One region of the Clostridium sp. CM042 genome, then DNA from elsewhere that is predicted to be linked to it. Evidence: riboswitches for the same ligand, from Rfam matches in the RefSeq annotation. Region 1 holds a riboswitch; the other holds the start of a gene.

Evidence for each region. A riboswitch is a leader RNA that binds a small molecule or an ion and turns the genes downstream of it on or off. The one in region 1 is predicted to bind cyclic di-AMP.
Region 2: it holds a riboswitch for cyclic di-AMP, as region 1 does, so the genes downstream of both, ACWJJ7_RS13605 (cell wall hydrolase) here and ACWJJ7_RS05520 (LysM peptidoglycan-binding domain-containing protein) in region 1, are expected to answer to the same signal.

The regions. Positions count from the first base shown of each region.
Region 1 covers NZ_CM143646.1:1,174,387-1,178,823, forward strand. Annotated here, with positions in the region: gene ACWJJ7_RS05515 (AI-2E family transporter) at 1-452, shown strand, start outside; gene ACWJJ7_RS05520 (LysM peptidoglycan-binding domain-containing protein) at 670-1,794, opposite strand; cyclic di-AMP (ydaO/yuaA leader) riboswitch at 1,796-1,912, opposite strand; gene ACWJJ7_RS05525 (acyl-CoA dehydratase activase-related protein) at 2,107-3,045, shown strand; gene ACWJJ7_RS05530 (acyl-CoA dehydratase activase-related protein) at 2,999-4,096, shown strand; gene ACWJJ7_RS05535 (acyl-CoA dehydratase activase) at 4,077-4,437, shown strand, end outside.
Region 2 covers NZ_CM143646.1:2,828,848-2,833,284, reverse strand. Annotated here, with positions in the region: gene cdaA (diadenylate cyclase CdaA) at 1-741, opposite strand, end outside; gene ACWJJ7_RS13610 (hypothetical protein) at 978-2,012, shown strand; cyclic di-AMP (ydaO/yuaA leader) riboswitch at 2,092-2,213, shown strand; gene ACWJJ7_RS13605 (cell wall hydrolase) at 2,214-2,768, shown strand; gene ACWJJ7_RS13600 (NAD(P)/FAD-dependent oxidoreductase) at 2,898-3,767, opposite strand; gene trxA (thioredoxin) at 3,997-4,314, opposite strand.

The DNA.
Region 1 (4,437 bases):
GCAATAAGGTATTGGATGCTTATGTTACAGGCCAAGCAAAAGTAGCTCTTTCTTTATCCATTATGATATTTGTTGCCTACAAAATCATAGGTATTCCCAATGCTCTGCTTTTCTCCTCAATAACTTTTATTTTGGCTTTTATTCCTTTTATAGGTTTTTTTATTTCCATGATTATTCCCTCAATTATTGCTTTAGGCATGGGATTTCTCATGATAGGAAAACTTATAATTGTATTCATTACTGTACAAACTTTAAAAGGAAGAGTTGTTGTGCCTGCAATTATGTCTCACGCAATGAAAATCCACCCTTTAACTGACATCTTCTTAGTAATAGGTGCTGTTGCAGTAGGCGGACCTTTAGCTGCCTTTGTTGTTGTTCCTATTTATGCTATTATTAAAACAATATTATCTAACTTGTATGAATGTGGCATAATTAAAAAATTTAATAAATAATTCCATTAAAATAAGGATTTTTAATTAAGTTTTAAAATGTAATGATTATGCACTTATAGGCTTTTTAATAACTGTGTAATCCATAAGAATTAATAGCTCCATTATTAGCCATTAGAAAAGCACCTGTAAATTTTCTACAAGTGCCAATGAATTATATTACCTATTATGTACTGCTGTATTATACTTTTATTTTACACATTTCACAAAAACTAATACTTTATTTTTTTATCAATTGTACAAATGTCATATTACCTATTGTTCTGGAAACTGGTTGTGGCTCAGTCAATCCTTTGGGAGTAGCCCCACTGTAAAAAAACAAAGCTTTATTTGTTGGATCATTTCCATTAAGTGCTTCCATTGCAGCTTTCATATCACTTGCCTGTGCAGGTCTATTAATGTTACCATTTAATACTGGGGTAAATTGATAACGCCCATTTGTATTTTCATTAATAACAGCCTTGATTGAATTTGGAAAATAACTACTCTTAACCCTATTTACAACTATTGCGCCTACAGCAACCTGAGCCTCATAGCTTTCTCCTCCTGCTTCAGCAGTTATTAATCTAGCTAGCAAGTTCAAATCGCTATCTGTATATTTTATCGCCGTAGATTTTGTTTGCGCTGTTTTTTCTGTTTTTGTTGTTTGCACTGCAGTAGAACTAGTACCTCCTGAAATCTTAAGAACTTGTCCTGGGAAAATGGAATCATTCCATTTGTTATTAGCTTTCCTTAAATCATTTAATGATTGTCCACACTTTTTCGCTATTGAAGATAAGCAATCCCCACTTTTAACAGTATAAGTTTTAAGTGAATTGCTCTTCGTTTCTGTGGTTTGTGTAGGTTTTGTTGTTTGTGTTGTTTGTTTCACCGTAGCACTAGTTCCTCCTGAAACCTTAAGAACTTGCCCTGGGAAAATGGAATCATTCCATTTGTTATTAGCTTTCCTTAAATCATTTAATGATTGTCCACACTTTTTCGCTATTGAAGATAAGCAATCCCCACTTTTAACAGTATAAGTTTTAAGTGAATTGCTCTTCGTTTCTGTGGTTTGTGTAGGTTTTGTTGTTTGTGTTGTTTGTTTCACCGTAGCACTAGTTCCTCCTGAAACCTTAAGAACTTGCCCTGGGAAAATGGAATCATTCCATTTGTTATTAGCTTTCCTTAAATCATTTAATGATTGTCCACACTTTTTCGCTATTGAAGATAAGCAATCCCCACTTTTAACAGTATAAGTTTTAGTTGTTGCGGTAGCTGCAAATACATTTTGTGATGTAAGCATTGAAACACCCATTGTTAATGTTGTTGTTAATAAAATAGATTTGAGACTTTTAAATTTGGTCATTATTTCCCCTCCTTTTTCCTCCCAGGTTAGTTGACGGGTTAGGGTGTATGCACCTTAATTTCACCTAAAGCTTCACCCCAAATTAAATCCCCCCTGCTTCCTTTGGAATATTATTCTATTATACCATACTAGGTTCATGCAGCTCAAATTCCAGTACTTCTTATGATGTATTTTTGTATAATAATAAAATAGAATATAAATCGTATTAAAAACTGGATACTAAATCCAGTTTTTTTATATTTTAGGAATACTTTTCAGCTTAATAGTTCAGAATAAAAAAGTAATAGTAAAAAAGGATGTGAGGAGGAAATTATGAAAGTTGGTATTCCTAAAGGCTTATTATATTATAAATACTTTCCTTTTATAGAAAGGTTTTTAATTGAATTAGGCGCAGAAGTAATTACATCTTCTGATACAAATAAAAATATTTTAAATGGAGGGGTTAAATACTGTGTAGACGAGGCATGTCTACCCATAAAGATATTTCATGGACACATACTAGATATAAAGGACAGATGTGATTTATTAATAATACCTAGAATTATGAGAGTCCGCGCACGCGAATTTATATGCCCAAAGTTTTGTGGACTCCCTGAAATGATAATGTATAGCATACCCAATTTGCCAAAGGTAATGACAGAACCTGTATATGCAACTAATGAGAAAGAATTATATTGTTGGTGCAAAAAACTAGCTCGAATGATTACGAAAGATAATAGTATGGTAAGCGTTGCATTTAACAAAGCCTTAGAAACACAGCGGAATTTTAAATTTGGGATTAAAGATGAAGGCTTTAAAAAAAATGTTGCTTTAGTAGGACATCCATATAATCTTTACGATACTTTCATTAATATGAATATAGTAAAAAAATTAAACAAACTGGGAGTGGGAGTTATAACAGAGGAATATATGGCGGAAGAACAAATTAAGTCAGAAGTAAAAACTCTTTTTAAAAGGCCCTTTTGGACTTTTGCTACAAATTCTTATGGATTTACAACTAGTATAGCCAAAAATAATGAAATAGATGGAGCAATATACATATCCTCCTTCGCTTGTGGAATAGACTCTGTTGTACTAGAACTTATTAAAGAAAAAATTGGAGATTTCCCCCTTTTAGTTTTGAAAGTTGATGAACATACTGGTGAAGGCGGCCTAGACACAAGGATTGAGGCCTTTATTGATATGATTGAAAGGAAAAATAATAATGAAGATAACATTTCCACATTTAGGCAACACATATCTTGCAGCTAAAGCACTATTTGATGGACTTGGCATAGAATGCATAGTTCCACCATTTAGTAGTAACGAGGCGTTAGAGCTCGGTTCGAAATTTTCTCCAGAAGAAATGTGCTTACCTTATAAAATTATGATGGGCAATTTTTTGCAGAGTATAGAGCTGGGAGCGGATACCATAATTATACCTGGAAGCTGTGGTCCCTGTAGATTTGGTGAGTACTGTGAATTACAGATGAATGCGCTAAAGAAATTAGGACACGATTTGACTTTTATCGTAGTTGATAGCCCTTTTGACATAGGTAAAGAAGAATTCTTAAATCGACTATCCAAGATCACGGGTAATCCCACATTAGGTAAAGTTCAAAAAATTAGCGCGCTAAAGGTAGCCTATAATGTAATTGAGCTAATAGAAAAAATTGAGAGTAAAGCGCATTATTTAACAGGATTCGAAGTAAACAAAGGAGAATTTAAGAGACTTTTAAAAGAATGTACCCTTAATGCTTCGAAAGCAAATTCGCCATCACAGATGGTGAATATTCTAAAAGAATATAAGAATAAAATAAGCGAGATTCCTATTAATAAACATAAGTCCCCAGTAAAAATTGCAATTATCGGTGAAATTTATACTATAATTGAACCCTTTTCTAATCTTTATATAGAAGATAAGCTTATGGATTATGGGGTCGCCACTAAACGAATGCTTACTCCTAGTTGGTGGATTAAAGATACAGCACTTCGCCCTTTAAAGCTTAACTCAATTGATATAAGAAAAGCCTCTAAAGAATATCTTCCATATTATATCGGTGGGCACGCTAGAGAGTGCATAGGAGAAGTGCTACTTGCTGAAAAAGAAAATTTTGATGGAGCCATTCAAATTTTTCCTATGGGATGTATGCCAGAAATTGTATCAAAAGCAATTTTGACTGCAATTTCAAATGATAAAGATTTTCCGATAATGACTTTGATAGTAGATGAAATGACTGGAGAGGCAGGATATATTACTAGAATTGAAGCATTTGTAGATATGTTAGAGAGGAGGAAAAACAATGTACTATATGGGAGTTGATGTGGGATCTGTAAGTACTAACATTGTACTATTGGATAATACATTAAAAGTTATTGAAAAACTATATTTTAGAACAAAAGGTAAACCTATAAAAGCAATCCAAGATGGACTTAAGATTCTAAGTGAAAAATACGATACTAAGCAAATAACCTCAGTTGGAACTACAGGTAGCGGAAGACATATGGCTTCTTTTTTAATAGGTGCTGACATCGTAAAAAATGAAATTACTGCTCATGCAGTGGCAGCACTCGAAATCGATAAAGATGTAAATACCATATTAGAAATTGGAGGGCAAGATTCAAAAATAATACTGTTAAAAAACGGCATAGTAACAGATTTTG
Region 2 (4,437 bases), 1.7 Mb from region 1:
CTCCTTGTCATAGTTCTTTAGCAATCTTCCATTCATTGCTATAGATATAGTTCCTGTTTCTTCTGATACTATTATTGTTAGAGCATCTGAAGTTTCTGTTATTCCTATTGCCGCTCTATGTCGCGTCCCTAGCTTCTTACTTATCACATCATTATTTGTTAAAGGCAAAAAACATCCTGCCGCTATTATTCTATCATTTCTAATTATTGTAGCCCCATCATGAAGCGGGGTATTAACTACAAATATATTTTCTAGTAAAGCTGTAGATATTACAGCATCCAATGTGGTTCCTGTTTTAACGATTTCTCCAATACCTGTCCTTTGTTCTATTACTATTAGTGCTCCTGTTTTACTTTTTGATAAAATTTCAACAGCATTGACAATTTCAATTATAACCTTCTCCATTATTTGTTCATCTTCAAATACGTGTTTATCAGCAAAAGCTGTTCTTCCGATGTGCTCTAATGCCCTTCTTATTTCTGGTTGGAAGATGATAACAATAGTCAAAACACCAATTGTTATTGTCTTATTTAAAACCCAATTTAATACTGTTAAATTAAGCAATTGGCTTATTGGAATAAGTACAAAAATAAAAATCATTCCTTTTAATAATTGTATAGCTCTTGTTTCCTTCATTAGCATGTAACTTTTATAGAATATAAACGCCACCACTAATATATCCAAAATTGAAAATATGCTTATATTTTTGATTGTGCTTATCATTAACTTGAATACTTCCATAAAGCCCACACCCCTCTACTAAAACTCCTATTTACAATTATACACCATGATTTGCTTTATTAGTATATATTATAACTTAATTTTATTATAACAATTAAGCTCACATTTCAAAGTAATTCTATTCAATATATACTACTTTTAGATTCTAAAGAGTATAATTCTATAATTAAACTAGAATAATATATGTATTACATTAATATATGAATACAAGACAAATAATAAGGGAGTGAGTTTTTTTGAATGAACAAAAAGAAAATGTAGATATTATAGATACTAATAACAAAAGAAAAACATTTAAAATAATACTTTTTCTATCTATTATCACGATCTCCATAGGTATTTTCTTAACTATCTATTACAAATCTATAAATAATGTATATGATTCCTATAAAACCACGTTAATAACTAATATTAATGTTATTAACGCGGTTAATAACAATACAGAACAATTTAATAGTGGCCAAACAATAGATGTTGGTTATGCCAAAGAACAATTACCTAGTATTATTAAAGATTTAGCTAAGCTCAGAGATACTTTATCGGATTCAGAACCTACCTCTAAATATAAAAAAGACCATGAAAATTTGAAATCAGGCTTAGACAAAAACCTGTTAATATACAGACAAACACTAGCAATTTTAAATAACCCCTCTGGTCGAGATGTAGAAAAATCCGTAGAGGATCTTAAAACTTTTAGAAATGATTGCATGAATTTTTACTCCTTAGTAGACATTCATAATGTTGAAATAACACTACCAAGCACATCTTTAGTCTTCATTGATAATGTGCTTAATTACAGTTATAGTGCCGTAATGATAAGAAAAGAAACAGATATTAAATCGGAGCAAACTCAAGAATTCATCAGTAAAACTGATAGCTTATCCGTGGATTTTTTAGATGCTAAAACTGATTTTTACTCAAATGTACTAAAGGTGAGAAAAAAAGAGATATCCTATGATGACCTTTTGTCACTAGTAGATAGTGATTTTACAAAGTTAAGCGAAATGCAAACTACATTTAAAAGTTTATCTGTGCCTCCCGTGGCTATTACTACTTATGAAGCCTTCAAAATTTTATTAGATAACCAAGAAAGCTATTTAAGGGATTTTAAACTAGCACTTACAAGTGAGAAAGTTCAAACTTTAAGTACAGCAGTAGACACATCCGCATTAGATGCTTTATACAATTCTTCTAATGTGCTATTTACACAAGTAGAGCGTTCTTATAATGCTTTTATTAAAGTCTATACTCAGCTAAAGAATAATAAATAAATACGTATATATTATTATAACTTCATTAATTTTCGTTATAATATAAAAATTCAGTGTATTATTTTCGTACTCTTGGTCACACTATTATTAGCCGAAGTAAAAAACGCGGAGGAACCAAGCATTTGGGGTGAATCATTTATTGTGTAGGTTAAACCTTTCCCGAACCCGTCAGCTAACTCCGTAGGCAAAAGGAGAGATACTATGAAAAAATTTACTTTTTTATCTTGTATGCTAACATTATTATTAGTATTGCCTAGTTTAAGGGTAAATGGTGAAAATTTATATTCATTTGGTTCAGAAATTAAAGATTTATATAATGATCAAATAGAAGCAGTAGCAGTATTTAAACAGTCAAATAGCTCAATTTACATTACTGATAATGACATTTATTTAATGTCACAAGTTGTATACGCAGAGAGTTGTGGTGAACCTGATAGTGGCAAACTCGCAGTAGCATCCGTTATATTAAATCGTGCTCGTGATGGTCATTTCCCAAAATCTATTTCTGGTGTTATAAATCAAAAAAACGCTTTTTCTTGTGTTAAAGATGGAAAAGTAATTCACAATGGCAAATCGAATGTTATTCCCGATTCTGCTTGTTACACTGCTGTATTAGATGCATTAAAAGGTAAAGATCCTACATATAATGCTGTTTTCTTTTATAATCCTAAAATATCTACTTCTCAGTGGATGATAGGTATAAAAAAAACAAATGTAAAAACTATAGGAAATCATGTTTTCTTTGTAGTTAAATAAAAAAAACTGTAGTTATAAGCTACAGCCAGGTAGCTCACTTTAGTTAATTCTAGCTACAGCTAGTTCTAACTACAGTTAGCTACCTAATTTTATTATTAAGAACATAAATATAAATAGTCATCATGTATCTTATTTATTTTTATGTTCTTTATCTAAATAGGAAACTGCACCTAATGCTGCTACTAATCCTTCACCTGCAGCCTTAATATACTGATATGGCTTCCCTACGCAGTCTCCTGCTGCATAACATCCTTCTATATTGGTTTTCATATTTCTATCAACTTTTATATGTCCTTCTTCTATTTCAAGACCTGGTACTAATTGACTAGGAGACACACTATCTCTTAGCATGAAAATTCCATCTGTAGTTATTTCGCACTTCTCTAAAATAACCTTAGTTACCACATCTTCACCAACTATTTCTAAAGGCTTATTTTTTATTATCTCTACATTAGAATTTAAATTATATTCCCCTTTATACATAGGTATATAATATGTTTTTTCACTCAATTCACTTACATAATTAGTTTCTTCTTCGCTTTCTTTATTATATCCGACTATAACAACTGTTTTTCCTTTATATAATGGAGCATCGCAAGTAGCACAGTACCCTACTCCTTTTCCTAAAAACTCTTCTTCTCCTTTTAATGCTTTCGTGTATTCTATCCCAGTAGCTAAAATTATTGCTTTAGCCTCATATATTTTTTCATTTACCATCAAAGCAAAATAATCCCCCATAGCATAAACATTATTTATTCTTTCATTTACAATACCTATCCCCATGGCTGCTATATGTGCTGCAAATTGATTCTTAAGTTCCTTTCCTGAAACGTTATAGAACCCTAAAAAATTGTTTACCTTTGTTGCTTTTACTAGTTTTGGACTTAATTCCTTGCTTCCAAAAATTATTATGTTTTTATTTCTAATTTTAGCATTAATAGCTGCTTCAAGGCCCGCTGGTCCTGTTCCAATTATAGCTATATCATATCTCTCACCCATAATTTTTCCTCCTTATGTTTCTATCCTAATAAATAGAAACTAATAACTTCTATTCTACTTACTTGACCTTATGATAAATAAAAATTCTTTAATTAGAAAATGGAGATATTTATTTAAATTATAAGAATTTAAAATATCTATCTCCAAACATTTTTATTTAGTACTTACGTTATTTTATTTAACCTTGATTATTACCATACCAATCATCATTTTTAGTGCTGTATTGATTTTATATATGATTTTCTATTATTTTCTTTAAGTCTGCTTTAGGTCTGAATCCTACCATAGTTTCTTTAACTGTTTCTTTACTAAATACCATAACTGTTGGAATACTTGAAATTTTATACTTTGATGATATCATAGGACTCTCATCTACATTTACTTTTGCAAATTTAACTTTTGCTCCCATTTCCTTTGCTAATTCTTCAATTACTGGACTTAACATTTTACAAGGTCCACACCAAGGTGCCCAAAAATCAACTACAACTATGTTATCTGAATTTCCAATTTCCTGATTAAAATTTTTATCATTAACTTCTTTAATCATATTATTACCTCCAATTATTATACCCCACCAGGGTATGTTTATATTTTAATTGTATACCTTATTATATTACTAGTCAATAATATTTCAAACTTAAATCTGTTGGATTTAAGTTTTTTTTGTAGA